Regions from separate parts of the Pseudoduganella sp. jia 9 genome, predicted to be linked through region 4. Evidence: predicted binding sites of a transcription regulator. Region 4 holds the regulator's gene; each other region holds the start of a gene.
The links. The regulator sigma-54, encoded in region 4, starts transcription at its own class of promoters, with help from an activator protein. The targets are predictions, from matches to a motif close to TGGCANGNAANCTGCTTT.

Region 1 (4,210 bases), on a different contig from region 4:
GGCGATCGATCTCGCGCGAGCTCAGGTGCCGGTTGCTTTTTTGCTGGCGGGCGAGTTGCCGTTCGAATGCCGCTTCCACCCGCGCGGCGATGACCTGCGTGGACTCGCCGTCTTCGGCCGTGTGCAGCTTTTCCGTCGGCACGGGGCCGACATCGATCTGCATGTCGATGCGGTCCAGCAGCGGGCCGGAAATCCGGCCCTGGTAGCGATCGATCGCATCCTGGGAACATTTGCATTTCCCCGCGAGATGCCCGTGGTAGCCGCACGGGCAAGGGTTCATTGCCGCAACGAGCTGGAAGCGCGCAGGGAACTCGGCCTGGCGAGCGGCGCGCGAAATGGTCACGCGGCCGGACTCGAGGGGTTCGCGCAGCACTTCGAGCACGCGGCGGTCGAACTCCGGCAATTCATCGAGGAACAGCACGCCGCAATGCGCCAGCGAAATTTCTCCTGGCCGGGGCACGCTGCCGCCGCCCACCAGCGCGACGCCTGACGATGTGTGATGCGGCGCGCGGAATGGCCGCACCTTCCAGGCCGCCGCCGTGAACGTTCCTGTCAGCGACTGCACCGCGGCCGCTTCCAGCGCTTCGTCGTTCGTCATCGAGGGCAGCAGGCCTGCGAAGCGCGATGCCAGCATCGTCTTGCCGGCACCGGGCGGCCCCACCATGACGATGCTGTGGCCGCCGGCAGCCGCCACTTCCAGCGCCCGCTTGGCATGCCATTGCCCTTTCACTTCGGCGAAATCGGGATGCCCGGCGAGTACCGGCCGGGGCGCCGGACGGTGCCGCGCGATCCGGGCGGTATCGTCGGCCGCACAGAAGTGGTTGCATACCTCCAGCAGCGTGGCCGCCGGGTACACCGCGGCGCCTTCGACCAGCGCGGCTTCGTCGGCATTGGCCAGCGGCAGGATGAAGGCGCTGTGCACGTGCGCCCGCTGCATCGCGAATGTCATCGCCAGCGCGCCGCGGATCGGCCGCAGTTCGCCGGTCAGCGACAATTCGCCGGCAAATTCGTAGCGGGCCAGTGGGGGAGCGGGGATCTGGCCGGAGGCCGCCAGGATGCCGAGCGCGATCGGCAGGTCGAAGCGGCCGGATTCCTTGGGCAGGTCGGCCGGTGCCAGGTTGACGGTAATGCGGTGTGCAGGCATGTCAAAGCCGGCATTGACGATGGCGGCGCGCACGCGGTCGCGTGCTTCCTTGACTTCGGTTTCGGCCAACCCGACGATGTGAAAGGCCGGCAAGCCGTTGGCGAGGTGGATTTCAACGCTGACTTCAGGCGCTTCGATGCCGTTCAGCGCACGGCTTTTCAGGACGGCCAAGCTCATGATTCCCCGCTGCAAGCTGTGAGTAAACGAGACGATCCTGCATCGTAGGCGCTTGCAGCGGGCGCGGCCTTGCGCCGCGATAAGGCGGAAAAATCTTACAACGGGGCCTTTTCGGCAGCGATTTTTGCTTCCAGCTCGGCCAGGCGGGTTTCCAGCAGTTCCAGGCGGGCGCGCGTCTTGGCCAGAACTTGCGCCTGGATATCGAACTCCTCGCGTGTCACGAGATCGAGCTTGGAAAAGCCCTGCGTCATCATCGCCTTGACATTGCGCTCGATATCCTTGGCGGGCGAGTTTTCAATGACGTTGTTGATCTTGGATTGCAGGTCGGTGAAGAAGGCGTTCATGTCCACGATGGGCTCCAGGTGAGTTTTTTCGCACGAATGCACCACAATGGTGCCAGTACGAAGATTATTTGGTGCGAAAGCGGTGTTGCGCTCCGCGGCTCGGCTTTAGGCTCAGCAACTATTCGCTGGCACGCATTCTGCTTTAGCTAAATGGACAACGAGTCAAACGAATTTTAAACCGCAATAAAAGTTCACTCAAAAGGAAATCGCCATGTCATACCCGAGCAAGCGCTCCGCCCTGTCCATCGCCGTCCTGTTCGCATGTATCGCGGCAGGCCAGGCTCAGGCACAGGAAGCCGCCGCGGCACCCGAGGCGAAACCGGACAACGAGATCAGCTTTAACGCGGCCGTCACCAGCGAATACCGTTACCGCGGCATTTCGCAAACCCGCATGAAACCCGCGCTGCAAGGCGGCGCCGACTGGGTCAACAACCCGACAGGTTTCTACGCCGGCACGTGGCTGTCCACCATCAAGTGGGTCAAGGACGGTGGCGGCGATGGCAGCGTCGAATGGGACGTCTATGCCGGCAAGCGCGGCGACCTCGGCTCCGGCTTCACGTACGACGTGGGCGGCCTGGGCTACCTCTACCCATCGAACTCACTGCCGACCAGCGCAAACACGTTTGAATTGTACGGCCAGGTGGGCTATGGCCCCGCCACGCTGAAATATTCGCACTCGCTGACCAACCTGTTCGGTTTTGCCGACAGCAAGAACAGCCAGTACCTGGATGCCTCCATCAACCAGGACCTGGGTGGAGACTTCACGCTGAACCTGCACCTGGGCCGCCAGGAAGTCAAGAATAACGATGCCGCCAGCTACACGGACTGGAAAGTGGGCATCACCAAGGACCTCGGCATTGCCGCGTTGTCGCTGGCCTTCTTCGGTACCAATACCGAAGCGTACTACTCACCGAACGGCAAGAACCTGGGTAAATCGGGCGCCGCGCTGACCCTGTCCAAAACCTTCTGAAACACAAACGAGGCCTGCCATGAAAATGATTACCGCCATCATCAAGCCCTTCAAGCTGGACGAGGTGCGTGAAGCCCTTTCCGCGATCAACGTGCAAGGGATAACCGTGACCGAAGTAAAAGGCTTCGGTCGCCAGAAAGGCCACACGGAGCTGTACCGCGGCGCCGAATACGTGGTCGACTTCCTGCCCAAGACCAAGATCGAAGCGGCGGTCGACGATGACATCGTCGAGCAGGCCATCGAAGCCATCGAAACGGCCGCGCGTACCGGCAAGATCGGCGACGGCAAGATTTTCGTTTATAACCTGGAACAGGTGATCCGTATCCGGACCGGCGAAACCGGCAACGATGCGCTTTAAATAAAAAGGGGAATCCGATGAAGAAAATGATAACGAAGTGGCTGGCCGGGGCTGCCATGCTGATGGCGTTCAGCGCCGCGCCGGCCTGGTCGCAGGATACGACGGCCGCCGACGCACCGGCCGCAACCGCCACCGCCACCGCCGCGGCACCTGCTGCCGCGGAAACCGCGCCTGCGCCGGCACTGGCGGCTGCGGCACCGGCCGCCGCCGAAGCGGCACCAGCCGCCGCGCCCACGCCGCACAAGGGCGATACGAGCTGGATGTTCGTGGCCACGCTGCTGGTCATCATGATGTCGATCCCCGGCCTGGCCCTGTTCTACGGCGGCCTGGTGCGGTCGAAGAACATGCTGTCCATCCTGATGCAGATCTTCACGATCTTCTCGCTGATCATCGTGCTGTGGTGCCTGTATGGCTACTCGATTGCGTTCACCGAAGGCAATGCGTTCTTCGGCGGATTCAGCCGTGCGCTGCTGAACGGCATCTATGACCCCGTGGCCGGTACGTTTGCCTATGCGGCAACGTTCAGCAAGGGCGTCGTCATTCCCGAATTTATCTTCGTCGCCTTCCAGGGCACGTTTGCCGCCATCACCTGCGGCCTGATCGTCGGTGCCTTCGCCGAGCGCGCGAAATTCGCTGCCGTGCTGGCCTTCATCGTGATCTGGTTCACGTTCGCCTACCTGCCGATGGCGCACATGGTCTGGTTCTGGGCCGGCCCGGATGCGATCACCGATGCCGCGTCGCTGGCCACCGTGACCGCCAAGGGCGGCTACCTGTGGAGCCACGGCGCGCTGGACTTCGCCGGCGGCACCGTGGTGCACATCAATGCCGCCGTTGCCGGTCTGGTCGGTGCCTACATGATGGGCAAGCGCGTCGGCTACGGCCGCGAATCGATGGCCCCGCACTCGCTGGTGATGACGATGATCGGCGCGTCGCTGCTGTGGGTGGGCTGGTTCGGCTTCAACGCCGGCTCCGCGCTGGAAGCGGGCGACATCGCTGCGCTGGCCTTCGTGAACACGCTGCTGGCCACCGCCGCCGCCACCGTGTCCTGGCTGTTCGCCGAATGGATCTTCAAGGGCAAGCCGTCGATGCTGGGTGCCGTCTCCGGCGCTGTGGCCGGCCTGGTGGCCATTACCCCGGCGGCCGGTTTCGTCGGCCCGATGGGCGGTCTGGTCATCGGCCTGCTGGCCGGCGTGGTCTGCCTTTGGGGCGTGAATGGC
Region 2 (4,210 bases), on a different contig from region 4:
AGGCGTGTACTACTTCGACGAAGACGCCACCGGCGGCAGCGACAACTTCAACACTGCTGGCGCGCGCACCAGCCGCGTAGTCAGCAACCAGCGCAACAAGGCCTGGGCGGCATTCGGTTCCGTGAACTACGCGGTCACCGATGCACTGACCGTGCGCGGCGGCCTGCGCTACACCAACGACAAGAAGGACTTCCGCACCATCGAAGCGAGCGGCACCACGCTGCAGGGCCCGTCGACGATCAACGCGGAACGCCACAAGACCAACTGGGATCTGTCGGCAACGTATGCGATCAACCCGGACGTGTCCGCCTACGCCCGCGTGGCAACGGGCTTCCGCGCACCGTCGATCGGCGCGCCTTCCGCTTCCGGCCCGGCCACCATCGCCGATGCGGAAACCATTACGTCGTATGAGGCCGGCATCAAGGCCGACCTGCTGAACCGCCGCGCCCGCGCTTCGCTGTCGATCTTCGACTATGACGTGAAGGACCAGCAGCTGACGGTCGTCGGCGGCAACTCCAACGTGACCGCGCTGATCAACGCCGAGAAGACCAAGGGCCGCGGCATCGAAGCCGAGATCGAAGGCTTCGTCACGCCGGACTTCAAGGTGGCGGCATCGACCAGCTACAACTACACGAAGATCCAGGATCCTTCGCTGTCGGTCAACAAATGCGCCCAGTGCACGGTGATCGACCCGATCAACGCCGCCGGCCGCGTCGTCATCGACGGCAATGCGCTGCCGCAGGCGCCGAAGTGGATCGTCAACCTGTCGGCCCGCTACAACTGGCCGCTGGCCGAAGGCAACCTGTTCGTGCTGACCGACTGGTCGTACCGCAGCAAGGTCAACTTCTTCCTGTACGAGGCGAAGGAGTTCACCGGCGCGCCGCTGACGGAAGGCGGCCTGCGCATCGGCTACAACTGGCAGGGCGGCAAGTATGAAGTGGCCGCGTTCGGCCGCAACATCACCGACCAGCGCCGCATCACGGGCGCGATCGACTTCAACAACCTGACCGGCTTCGTCAACGAGCCGCGCCAGTGGGGTGTGCAGCTGAAAGGTCTCTTCTAAGAGATCGTTGTTTGATGCCGCTGGCAAGGAAAGCACTTTTTCTTGCCAGCGGTCAAAGTGGCCGCTATAATACGGCCTCTTTTCCCTGATAGCTCAGTCGGTAGAGCGACGGACTGTTAATCCGCAGGTCCCTGGTTCGAGTCCAGGTCGGGGAGCCAGAATACAAAAAGCCCAGCAGCGATGCTGGGCTTTTGACGTTTACGGTGCGGTTCCCGCAGCACAGGCGCGGTTTTCAACGACGGAACGTTACCACCGGCTGATGCCGCAACCAGACGGCGCTGGCTTGTCCCTACGCCACCGCGAGACAGGCACGCCTGACAGGTGTGTGCGTCGAACTCCTTGACACCATTTCTCCCCTCGATCTTCGGCAAATGCGGCATTTGAGGCCGGATGCGGACCGCGCTGACCGGCGCCCTGGTGTCTTGATTGTCGAATGCAAGAAACCCCATGTCGGCAAAACTTACCCGGCAGTGATGCCGCCCTCCGAACCCGCGCGGGCACGAGATATGCAACGGTAAAGGCGAGAAGATCGAACGCTCATTTACCAACGTCTATCGAGAGGACAATCATGAAAAGCACACTGAAAACGCCTGTGTGGGCCAGCGTCGCCGTCGCGTCGGCACTGGGATGCATCCCCCTGACATCGCAGGCGACCTTGATGCTGGCGGGGCAGATCAGGCAGATCGGTGGTACCACGGTCCAGTTTTGTGCCAGCGACAATAACAACCCTTCCTGCTCTTACGGGGGGAGTATCCAGGATGTGGACAGTACCGGCATGGTATTGCAACTGGGCGGTACGACCCCCGGACCTGTCAATATCAACAACGTGATGGTCAGCGGATCGCTGCACCGTCAGACCATCGGCAATCCGGATATTCTCGACAGCAGCTCGCTCAGCGTCATCAACAACAGCGGATTCACAGTCGAGGTCGACGTCGCCGTCGGGGGGAACGGTTACTCGGATATCGCCTCGCTCTCTACCTCCGCCAGTGGTACTTTCCTGCTGTCGAGCGGTTCGACGGTGACGAACGAATGGTGGATCAGGCCCGGCAATTCGCAGCCCGGCGTCGACCCCTTCGACCCGTCGCGGCCGGGTACGCGTATCCATCTTTTCACCGACACGGCAGGCACCGATGCCTATTCCTACTCGAACAGCAGCGGGCCGAATCCTTTTCCTGTCGTGGGAGCGTATGGACTCGAAGAAATCTTCCGCTTCACGCTGGCCCCTGGCGGCAGCCTGACAAGCCGCGGGCAGGTGGCGATCGGCTTCCAGGAGGAAGTTCCCGAACCGGCTTCGCTCGCGCTGGTTGGCCTGGGCGGGCTGGCATTGGCGTTCGTGCGCCGGCACAAGGCACGCAAGACATAGTGTCGACTGCCATTCCAGGCAGTTGAAGCTTCCCACCGCCCAGCGTTGTGCCGCGCTGGGCTTTTGTGTTTCTGGGGGAATCACGCACTCAACTGCCCACCGCCGGCCTTGCCGAGACCGGCATTACCCCCGTGCTGTTCGAGGAACTCGCGCCGTTCCATGTTGCGGCGTGCTTGGCGTGAGGGGGCGCGCGAACGAGTGAGGCTGGGCACAAACATGAGTGCAGCCGCATCGCGCGGCCGCCGGAGGAGACGGCGTTATTCAATGTGGCAGGCCCCGCCAGCACTGCTACTGCAGATGCGAATGCGGCACAGCCGGCCTTCTTCGCCACCGACACGCCGGCAGCGCTGCAGCAGGCTTTCGGTGGTGTCGCCAGCGCGTGTTTCGACGACGTCGTGATCGCCCGCATGGGCCATAAGGGCGGATAGCAAGGCAACATCCGTATCCCGTATTGCAACGGAGGCGCGGCGCGGCTTTTCGTGCATTTCCGCCCTGCGTTTCGGTTTTGCCTTCTGCTTGGCCGGCTGCCGGGTCACGACCGCGCGGCCAGGACGCATCACGATCGTCGCGATCGGGGCTGGCACCGCTTGCGGCCTTGGCGAAGCGGCAGCGGTCGGCTGCGGCGCTTCGTCGACAATGGCCGCCGCCGCGGTTTCCGCCACCGCTGCGGGCTCCGGCTGCGGCGGGGTGGCCTGCGCGAGTGGCGGCAGCGTTTCCTGCACGATCACAGGCGACGGCCCGCTGTACAGCCACCACGCCAGCAGCGCACCGATCAGCATACCGGCGCTCACCACCAGCGCGGCGCCGCGGCCAGCCGACGGCGTGGAGTCGGCGATGTGCCGCGGCGGCTCCGCGGCCTTGTGTTCGAGTCTGGCCAATATGCCCCTGCCGGTTTTCGATGAATCCAAGGTTGTCCTCCAAAGCTTGATGTAGGCGCTTGCGCGGGCCGGGCCGTGGCTTACGATGGGCAGCCCGTTCGCCGGTCAGTGTCGCGCGGAAACTTTTTAATCATGTTGACGGAGCGCACCATGTTTCTCCTTTCCATGCTGCTGTTGTTCATGGCCGCTTGCCTGGCCGGCTGGCTGCTGGTCTTTCCGGCAGGGCGCGACGCCGCCGGCGCGGCGGTGATGCGGCTAAGCCGCGATGCCGATCGCGCCTGGCGGGGCATCAATACGCAAGGCGCGCAAGGCCTGCTGTTGGCTGGCCGCGGCGTGCGGGCCTCGCTTGCCCGGGCAGCACGGCTGGTGTGGCGCTACCCGCTGCTGACCGGCGGCTGCGCCGTACTGGTGCTGCTGCCGCCACTGGCGGCGCTGCTGCTGGCCGGGCGCACGGCGCTACCCGGCGTCCCCGTCCAGGACCACGCCGTCAACGAACAGGTGGCCGAACTGCTGCGCGGCGAACGGCTGGCCGCACCCATGCCGTTGCCACCCGCCGTCTTTACTACCGCCGACGTGACGCTGGTGCGCCCGCAACTGGCCAGTGCCAACCGCAACTGGGATCTGCTCGACCCGGAATTCACGCAGCGGCTGCTGCTGGTGTTCAAGATCATGCGCGACCAGTACGGCTACGAGATGGTGCTGCTGGAGGGCTACCGCAGCCCGGAGCGGCAGAACCGGTTGGCCGACGCCGGCGGGCACGTCACGAATGCGCGGGCGTTCCAGAGCTGGCACCAGTTCGGCCTGGCGGGCGACTGTGCCTTCCTGCGCAACGGCAAGGTCGTGATCTCGGAAAAGGATCCCTGGGCGATGCGTGGTTACGCGCTGTACGGGCAAGTGGCCGAA
Region 3 (4,210 bases), on a different contig from region 4:
CTGCGCGAGCTGTTGCAGCGCCGCCGGATGGCCCAGCGCAGCGGCCCGCTCCAGCCAGGCGCGCCCGGCGGCGCGATCGATGCTGCCGCCCTCGCCTTCGACGCGCATGTTACCGAGCACGAACATCGCTTCCGGCACGCCACCGCGCGCGGCCTGTTCCAGCCAGATGGCGGCCGCCGCGCTGTCGGCAGCGGTGCCCTTGCCGTTGCGAACCATCAGCCCGGCAAGCCATGCGGCCCTGGCATCGCCGGCCCGTGCCCCGGCGGCGAGATCGGCCAGCGCGGGCGCCCAGCCCGACGCTGGCCCGTTCATTGCCGCGCGCGCGGCGTCCAGGTCCGCTGCGCCGGCAGGCATGGTGAACGACACCAGCAGCGCGACCGCCATGCTGGCCTTCCTCATCGCGCCAAGTCGATCGTGTACAGCGCGTAGCCCTTGCCGCCGCCATCGTCGGCACGCAGCTCGCGCACGTTCGCCAGCCCGGCTTCGCGCGCCAGCGCCTCCTTGCCGGGCGCGGAGCGGAACACCACCGGGCCGGCTGTCGCCACCGGCGCGAAGCGCCAGCTGCGGCTGCTGCCATGGAGGGCGCGGGTCAGCTGGCCCTGCTTGCGGATGTACGCGATCAGCACGTCGCGGTTGTTGTCCGGCGCGGCCACCACCGTGCTGCTGCCGTCGAGGCCGGGAAACGCGCCGCCGCCGCTGGCGCGGTAGTTGTTTGTCGCGACCAGGAATTCCTGTGCGGGCACGACCGCCGCGCCGCGGAATTGCAGGTTCTTCACGCGCTGGCCGGGTGGCTGCGTGACGTCGATCTCGTAGCGCAGCTCGGCGCTGGACGGCACGTCGAAGTTATAGCCGGGGAAGCCGGTATTGACCAGTTCCTGCGGTTCGCCGCGGCGCGGGTCGATCGTGTTGAAGCGCCCGGCCGCCTTCTCCAGCCATGCGTGCAGCCCGGCGCCGGTCACCTTCACGCCGTACAGCGCGTTCGGGTACAGGTACAGGTCGGCCGCGTTGTTCAGCGCGATGCCACCGGCCGGCACGTCCGTGTAATCGGTCACGCCGGCCGATCCGCTCTTGAACGGCGACGACACCGACAGCACCGGCAAATGCGCCAGCTGCGGCAGGTTGGCCTGCACGTAGTCGCGCAGGTAGGCAGCCTGTGCCTGGTTGACCACCTGGATGGCGCTGACGTCGCCCGCGTCGGCGAAATACGTGGACATGCGGAAGTCGGTCTTGCCGACCGGGGTTTTCACATAGCGGATGGTGGCGGCGTGTTCCGCTTCGACCAGCGGTGCGATGGCGGGGTCGGCGGCCACCGCGTCGCGGCCGGCGGCGATCGGCCGCGCCTCGACCGTGGTGCGCGCCTTGTCGATCACCCAGGCCTTGCCGTTCCAGGCCAGCGACAGGCCGATCACGCCCAGGTGATTGCCCCACAGGCCGGCCATCACGGTCGGCACGCCGTGCACCAGGCCCCTGGCCTTGTCCACGCCGGGCAGGTCGAACTGCGGCACGCTGCTGGCCGCGTTCGGGAACACCTGGTGCGAATGGCCGATCAGCATAACGTCGATGCCCGGCACGCGCGCCAGGTGCCAGCTGCCGTTCTCCATCGACGGCGAATACGGCGCGGCATCGAGGCCGCCGTGGGAAATCGCCACCACGATGTCGGCCCCCTGCGCCCGCATCTCGGGAATGTAGCGCAGAGCGGTTTCACGCACGCCTTCGGCCACCACCTTGCCCTCGAGCCAGCGCTTGTCCCACGTGAGAATGGTGGGGGGCGTGAAACCGATGATGCCGACACGGAGCGTGGCAGGCACCTGGCGCCCGTCCGGCGCGGTGGCCGTGATGCGCTTGTCGATGATCGCGTAAGGCTTGAACAGCGGCTGGTGCGATTTCACGCTGACCACGTTGGCCAATACCTGCGGGAATGCCGGGCCGGCGCAGCGCCTGCCCTCCTCCACCCCTTCGACATCGAACCGGCTGCCCGTTACCTGGTTCAGGTAAGCGAGGCCGTAGTTGAAATCGTGGTTGCCGATCCCCGTGCCGTCGTATCCGAGCGCATTGAACGCCTTGTAGATCGCCAGCGTGGCATCGCAATCGAGCGGCTGCACCAACGCCTGGTAGTCCGACAGCGCGGTGCCCTGGATCGTGTCGCCGTTATCGAGCAGCACGTTGTTCGGGAACTGCGCCCTGGCCTGCGCGATCAGCGTGGCCGTGCGTTCCAGCCCGATCGACGGCTCGGGTGCCAGCTTGTAGTAGTCGTAGCTGACGACATTGGCGTGCAGGTCCGTCGTTTCAAGAATGGCAACGGTGGCCTGGCTGCCGGCGGGCACGCCGCCCGGCATCGTGGCGCAGCCAGCCAGCAGCAGCGGCAGGCAAAGCAGTAAGTGGCGGTTCGGTGCGGGATGTTTCATCAGTGAACGAATGGTGAAAGACCGGCCATGATACGCAAGGGATGGGCGTCCCGACAATAGATGCGGCGCGTTTCCAAACTGTCGGGTTTCTTTACATCTTGAGATAGATCAAAACTTAGCACTTTTTTAAGTACTTGTTTCTGAGGAAGATTATCAATCTGGCATATATTTTGCTGATGAGCTCGCCGGTACGTTCGTGCCGATAACGACATTTTCCAAAACGAGGACCATGTGACCATTTCATCCATCCTTCGCCGTTGCCTGCGGGCTGTGGCGGTGTCCGCACTGTGCGCAGCACCGTTGCACGCGGCAACCATCAACCTGTCCACCGCCGCCAGCATGTACAGCGTCGGCCAGAGCATCAGCGTCGATTTCCGCATCGGCGGCCTGACCGGCGCCGCCAACGATTCGCTGTCCGGCTTCGACATCGATGTGCTGTTCGACAGCGGCCTGCTCAAGCTCACGGGCTTCGGCTTCACCGACCCCGCATCGCAGCGCAACGAACTCGACCTGCCCGAGGCAGGTTCGTTCGGCTTCAACGGTGACGCGGCCGCGAACGGCGGCAGGATCGATGCGTTCGGGGTTTCCGGCAATAGCGCCGCCGCGCTCGATGCCGGCCAGGCCAACGACTTCCGCTTCCTCACGCTGACATTCGAAGCGCTGGCCGCCAGCGCCGCGACGGCGGTCCAGCTCGACCTGAACGATGCCGGGCTGATCTTCCTGTCCAGCGATTTCGGCGACCTCGATACGAACTTCGGCGCCGCGCGCGTGGCCTTCGCCATCGCTCCCGGCGGCACCGCGGTGCCGGAACCGGGCAGCCTTGCGCTGCTGCTGATCGGCGCCGCGGGCATGGCCCTGGCGGGCCGCCGCCGCGTGCGCGCCGCCGGTGCCGCCGCGGCGCTGGCACTGGCCGCCGCCGCGCCGGCATCGGCCCAGCAACCGGTCGTCAAGCAGGCGCCGGCCGCCACCGCGCAGGCTCCCCGCGCCGTGACCGCCACGGTCATCGCCGTGGAAGGCCGCCGGGCGCAGATCAAGCTGGCCAATGGCGCCGTCGAGTGGGTGTCGGTCGCCGGCGAAATCTCGAAGAGCCAGGTCGGCAAGCGCATCAGCGGCCGGATCGCCCCGCGCGGCGATGCCGTCATGCTGTTCGACCCCGTCATCGCCAACTGAGCCGGAGACCACCATGCAGATCCTGAAACAGGCGCCGCTGGCGGCGCTGATTGCCGCGGCATGCGCCGCGCCCGCGATGGCCCAGACGTCGTCGCCGTTCCCGCCGCCGGAGGAAAAACTCGGCGTGTATGTCGTCGATTCCGGTACCGGCCTCGACACCGGCTGCACCTTCCGCAGCGGCAGCCCGCTGCGCATCCGCATCCCGCTGCCGAAAGTCGTCAACGATGCCCAGCTGAACGGCGACGGCACGCTGAAGGACCCGGGCAAGCTGGTGGCCAACGGCGTGCTGTCGGCGCAGGCGACCATCCGCTTCCCCGTGTTCGACATCGACGACAAGTCGCCGACCGACGGCACGTACGCTCCCGAAGTCGACCGGGTCAGCTTCAACGGCAAGTTCAAGAAAACACTGGAAGGCTTCGACCAGACCTGGACGGACGATTCGATCATCGTGCCGATCGAGGAACTGAAGTTCGGCCAGGATAACGAACTGCTGATCGACATCGACACCGCCAACAACTTCGACAACTGGTGCATGTCGGTGGACTGGGTATCGGTGGAATTCGAGGCCACGCCGCCTTACGTGCTGCAACACGGCATCTCGGCCAACCTGTCCACCTGGGAAGAAGCGTCGGCCA
Region 4 (4,210 bases):
GCCAGCGCGTTCTGCGCGAACGGGTGATCGTCGCGGCGCAGCGAGGCGACGATGTCGGTCACCGAACGGTGCGCGAAATGGTCGTCGATCAGTGCACGGTGCGCCTGCAGTTCCGATGCGCCCGCCTCCCCGCGGAGCGGCCGGGCGAACATGGCGACCGCTTCGCGCAGTCCGGCACCGGCGGTGGACCCCACCAGGTCGGCCAGCAGCGGCAGCTCGGGGGCGGGAACGTAATGATCGGCCAGGCCGCAGTACAGCGCATCGGCAGGACCGATCATCAGCGCCGTGAGCGCCAGGTAAACGCCCAGCTTGCCGGGCGCACGCGCCAGGAAATAGCTGCCACCCACGTCGGGAAACAGCCCGATGTTCACCTCGGGCATCGCCAGCCGGGTGCGGTCGGTTGCCACGCGCACGCCGCATTGCGGTCCGCCCTGCGCGATGCCCATGCCGCCGCCCATCACCACGCCGTCCATCACGGCCACGTAGGGTTTCGGAAAGCAATGCACGAGGTAATTCAGCGCATATTCCTCGGTAAAGAAATCTTCGATCAGGGCACTGCCGCGCTGCGGCGTGGCGCTGCCGGCGGCATGGAAGAAGCGGACGTCGCCGCCCGCGCACAGCGCCCTGTCGGAGCTGCTGCGGATGACAACGGCGGCAACGTCCTCGTCGTCGCGCCAGGCCAGCAACGCGCCCGTGATCGCCCGGATCATCTCGAGCGACAGCGCGTTCAACGCCTTCGGCCGGTCGAGTGTGATGAAGCCGGTGCCGTTACGCACCTTGATATGGACGTGGTCGGTCATGGTGTCTCGCATCGTTGTCGTTATTGGCCTCATTCTAGCCATGGATGCGAACCATGTGGGATAAACGTGGGATGTACGCAAGACCTGTGTGCAGGGCGCGCATGCAGGCGCCACATATAACAAAGGGCGCATCGTGCGCCCTTGTGTTGCAGCAGTCGAGGGACTGCGACCTGCGACCGTCGTTATGCGGTCGACGCGGGATTTTCGGTCTCGCTCAGGTACTTGATGGTTTCATGATTGTGGTTCTGCACTTTATCCTTGTGCTTCATGACCTGGCGGTCCAGCTTGTCGATCAGCGTGTCGATGGCCGCATAAAGATCCTGCGCGACGCTTTCGACGAACACGGTCTTGCCCGACATCCGCAGGTTGATCTCCGCTTTCTGTCTTTTCTCTTTCTCGGTGAGATTATCTACACTCAGGATCACACTGACATCGATCAACTGATCGAAATGGCGTCTGACGCGTTCCAGCTTGTTCTGCACATATTCGCGAATGGCAGGGGTAACGTCGATATGGTGTCCACTGATGGTCAGATTCATACACACACTCCTAAAGAAGATATTACAGGTTCGTGCGTTCTCCACCAAGCAAGTAAGGCGGCGCAGAGGAACCCAAGCACTACCAGGATTTGCTGCCAGGGTTTTGCTTACAGGGATTTGCGGAGGCTGACCGGGGGAATTTTCAATGCTTCGCGATATTTGGCAACAGTGCGTCGCGCAATCACCATGCCTTGTTCACCCAGCATGTCCGCAATCTTACTGTCGGATAAAGGGTTCTTAGGGTCTTCGGCTCCTGTGAATTGCACGATCAGCGCCCGGATCGCAGTCGAGGATGCTTCCCCGCCAGCTTCGGTTGCCACGTGGCTGCCAAAAAAATACTTCAACTCAAACATGCCATGCGGAGTCAGCATATATTTTTGAGTTGTTACCCGAGAGATAGTGCTCTCGTGTAGGCCCAGTGTATCAGCTATTTCACGCAACACAAGGGGTCTCATTGCCACCGCGCCATGCGAGAAAAAGTTCTTCTGGCGCTCGACGATGGCCTGGGCCACGCGCAGGATCGTGTCGAAGCGCTGGCGCATATTCTTGATCAGCCACTTGGCTTCCTGCAGCTGGGCATTCATCTGGGTTTCACCCTTGCCCTGCTTGAGCAGGCTGGCGTACAGCGCGTTGACGCGCAGGCGGGGCATCACATCGTTGTTCAATGTGACGATCCAGCCATTGCGCCCCCGCTTCACCACCACATCCGGTACCACGTAGTCTGACACGTCGGCCGCGAACGCGGCGCCCGGATGCGGGTTGCACTGGCGGATCACCGCCTGCGCCTCGCGCAAGTCTTCGTCGTCGCAATCGAGTGCCTTCTTCAGCTTGTTGAAGTCGCGCTGGGCGAACCATTGCAGGTGGTTTTCAACGATGCACAGGGCCATGCGCCGCGTCACCAGCGGCACATTCGGCATGCGCCGGATCTGCAGGGCCAGGCATTCGGATGCACTGCGCGCGCCGATGCCCGCCGGGTCGAAGCTCTGCAACATCTTCAGCGCGGTACGCAATTCGTCGGTCTCGATTTCCAGTTCTTCCGGCAGCCGCGCGTGGATCTCCTCCAGGCTCTCCTCGAGGTAGCCGTTGTCGTCGAGCGCATCGATGATCAGCTCCACCAGTGCCCGGTCGCGCGATTCGAGCACGGTCACGCGCATCTGCTCCATCAGGTGCTCGCGCAGGCTGCGGTGGCTCGCTTCGAGCTGGGGGCGGGCATCGTCGTCGTCCGGGCCCTTGCCGCTGCCCGCACTGCTCCAGTCGGTATCGCCGGTGCCGGCATCGAGCCCCTCGCCACCGCCATCGAACGGCTCGGGTTCGGGCGTCGCCGGCGCATCCTGCGGTGGCCCGCCTTCCGGTGGCGCTTCGCCGGGGGCCTGCGCGGTGTTGATGGCACCGTCACCCAGCAGGCGCACCGAGCGGTCGAGCGGGTCGTCGAGCCGCTCGAGCAGCGGATTATCGGTCAGCAGCTGTTCCAGTTCCTGGTGCAGCTCCAACGTGGACAATTGCAGCAGCCGGATCGACTGCTGCAATTGCGGCGTCAGCGCGAGGTGCTGGGAAGTGCGCAGTTGCAAAGACTGTTTCATAGCTGATTAATGCCCGGTCACATGCGGAAATGTTCACCCAGATATACCCGGCGTACGGACTCGTCGGCAATGATATCGTCGGGTCGGCCGGAGGCCAGTACGCTGCCCTGATTGATGATATACGCCCGGTCGCAGATGCCCAGCGTTTCGCGCACGTTATGATCCGTGATCAACACGCCGATGCTGCGCTCCTTCAGGAAGCGCACGATGCGCTGGATCTCGATCACGGCGATCGGGTCGACACCGGCAAACGGTTCGTCCAGCAGCACGAAGCGGGGGTTGGTCGCCAGCGCACGGGCGATCTCCACGCGGCGCCGTTCGCCGCCGGACAGCGACAGCGCCGTGTTCTCGCGCAGCTTCTCGATCTGCAGGTCGGCCAGCAGCGCGTTCAGGCGTTCGTCGATCGCCGCCTTGCCCAGCGGCTTGCCGTCGACCTTCTGGATCTCCAGCACGGCGCGGATGTTCTCTTCCACGGTCAGCTTGCGGAACACCGACGCTTCCTGCGGCAGGTACGACAGGCCGAGGGTGGCGCGCTTGTGGATCGGCAGGCTGGAGATGTCGGTGCCGTCGAGGTCGATGGTGCCGGCGTCCGACGCGACCAGGCCCACGATCATGTAGAACGACGTGGTCTTGCCGGCACCGTTCGGCCCCAGCAGGCCGACCACTTCGCCGCACGCCACCTGCAACGACACGTCATGCACCACCTGGCGCTTGCCGTAGCTCTTTTGCAGGCCGCGCACGATCAGCGTGCTGCTGCAGTTTTCCTGCACTTGCGCCATTTAATTCCCCGCTGCCGGCGCGGCCGGCGGTTGCGTTGCGGACGGCGCCGCCGGTGCGGTGCGCTTCGGCTGGATCACCATGGTGCCGCGCCCGGCGCCCGGCTTGTCGGCGCCGCTGCTGGTATTGCGCACGCTGAAGAACTCGCGGCGGCTGTCGTACGAGATGAATTCGCCCTCGACCTCATCGCTCGGCTTGCTGCCTTCCAGGCGGCGGATCTTCGCCTTCGAGTACATCTTCACCAGCTCGGCCTTCTCGTCGTACTCGATGCGGTCGGCTTCGCCTTCCATCCACTGGTCGCCTTCGCCGTCGCGCTTCTGGCGGAACGTGACCTTCTTGCCGCCGCCGGTCAGCGTGGCCAGCTGGTAACCGTCCGGCGTGTAGGTAACCACCGCCTTGTCGGCCTTCATCCGCAGCGTGCCGCGCGTGAGCGTCACGTCGCCGGTGAATGTATAGACCTGCTTGACGTCGTCCGCATCGAGGCGTCCGTAATTGATCTCGGTAGGCTTGTACG

Region 1: ACY34H_RS20345 (TorF family putative porin) is a predicted target of sigma-54. The motif match lies at 1,792-1,809, and genes of this name have one in related genera.
Region 2: ACY34H_RS14330 (PEP-CTERM sorting domain-containing protein) is a predicted target of sigma-54. The motif match lies at 1,559-1,576, and genes of this name have one in related genera.
Region 3: ACY34H_RS27450 (PEP-CTERM sorting domain-containing protein) is a predicted target of sigma-54. The motif match lies at 2,565-2,582, and genes of this name have one in related genera.

Annotation. Positions count from the first base shown of each region.
Region 1 covers NZ_JBUPWE010000014.1:251,284-255,493, reverse strand. Annotated here, with positions in the region: gene ACY34H_RS20355 (YifB family Mg chelatase-like AAA ATPase) at 1-1,321, opposite strand, end outside; gene ACY34H_RS20350 (accessory factor UbiK family protein) at 1,417-1,671, opposite strand; gene ACY34H_RS20345 (TorF family putative porin) at 1,877-2,635, shown strand; gene ACY34H_RS20340 (P-II family nitrogen regulator) at 2,655-2,993, shown strand; gene amt (ammonium transporter) at 3,011-4,210, shown strand, end outside.
Region 2 covers NZ_JBUPWE010000010.1:73,190-77,399, forward strand. Annotated here, with positions in the region: gene ACY34H_RS14320 (TonB-dependent receptor) at 1-1,063, shown strand, start outside; tRNA gene ACY34H_RS14325 (tRNA-Asn) at 1,146-1,221, shown strand; gene ACY34H_RS14330 (PEP-CTERM sorting domain-containing protein) at 1,632-2,429, shown strand; gene ACY34H_RS14335 (hypothetical protein) at 2,687-3,208, opposite strand; gene ACY34H_RS14340 (M15 family metallopeptidase) at 3,458-4,210, shown strand, end outside.
Region 3 covers NZ_JBUPWE010000026.1:35,057-39,266, forward strand. Annotated here, with positions in the region: gene ACY34H_RS27440 (tetratricopeptide repeat protein) at 1-399, opposite strand, end outside; gene ACY34H_RS27445 (bifunctional 2',3'-cyclic-nucleotide 2'-phosphodiesterase/3'-nucleotidase) at 396-2,405, opposite strand; gene ACY34H_RS27450 (PEP-CTERM sorting domain-containing protein) at 2,706-3,575, shown strand; gene ACY34H_RS27455 (esterase/lipase family protein) at 3,589-4,210, shown strand, end outside.
Region 4 covers NZ_JBUPWE010000004.1:289,271-293,480, forward strand. Annotated here, with positions in the region: gene ACY34H_RS06195 (enoyl-CoA hydratase/isomerase family protein) at 1-800, opposite strand, end outside; gene hpf (ribosome hibernation-promoting factor, HPF/YfiA family) at 983-1,339, opposite strand; gene ACY34H_RS06205 (RNA polymerase factor sigma-54) at 1,447-2,919, opposite strand; gene lptB (LPS export ABC transporter ATP-binding protein) at 2,937-3,698, opposite strand; gene lptA (lipopolysaccharide transport periplasmic protein LptA) at 3,699-4,210, opposite strand, start outside.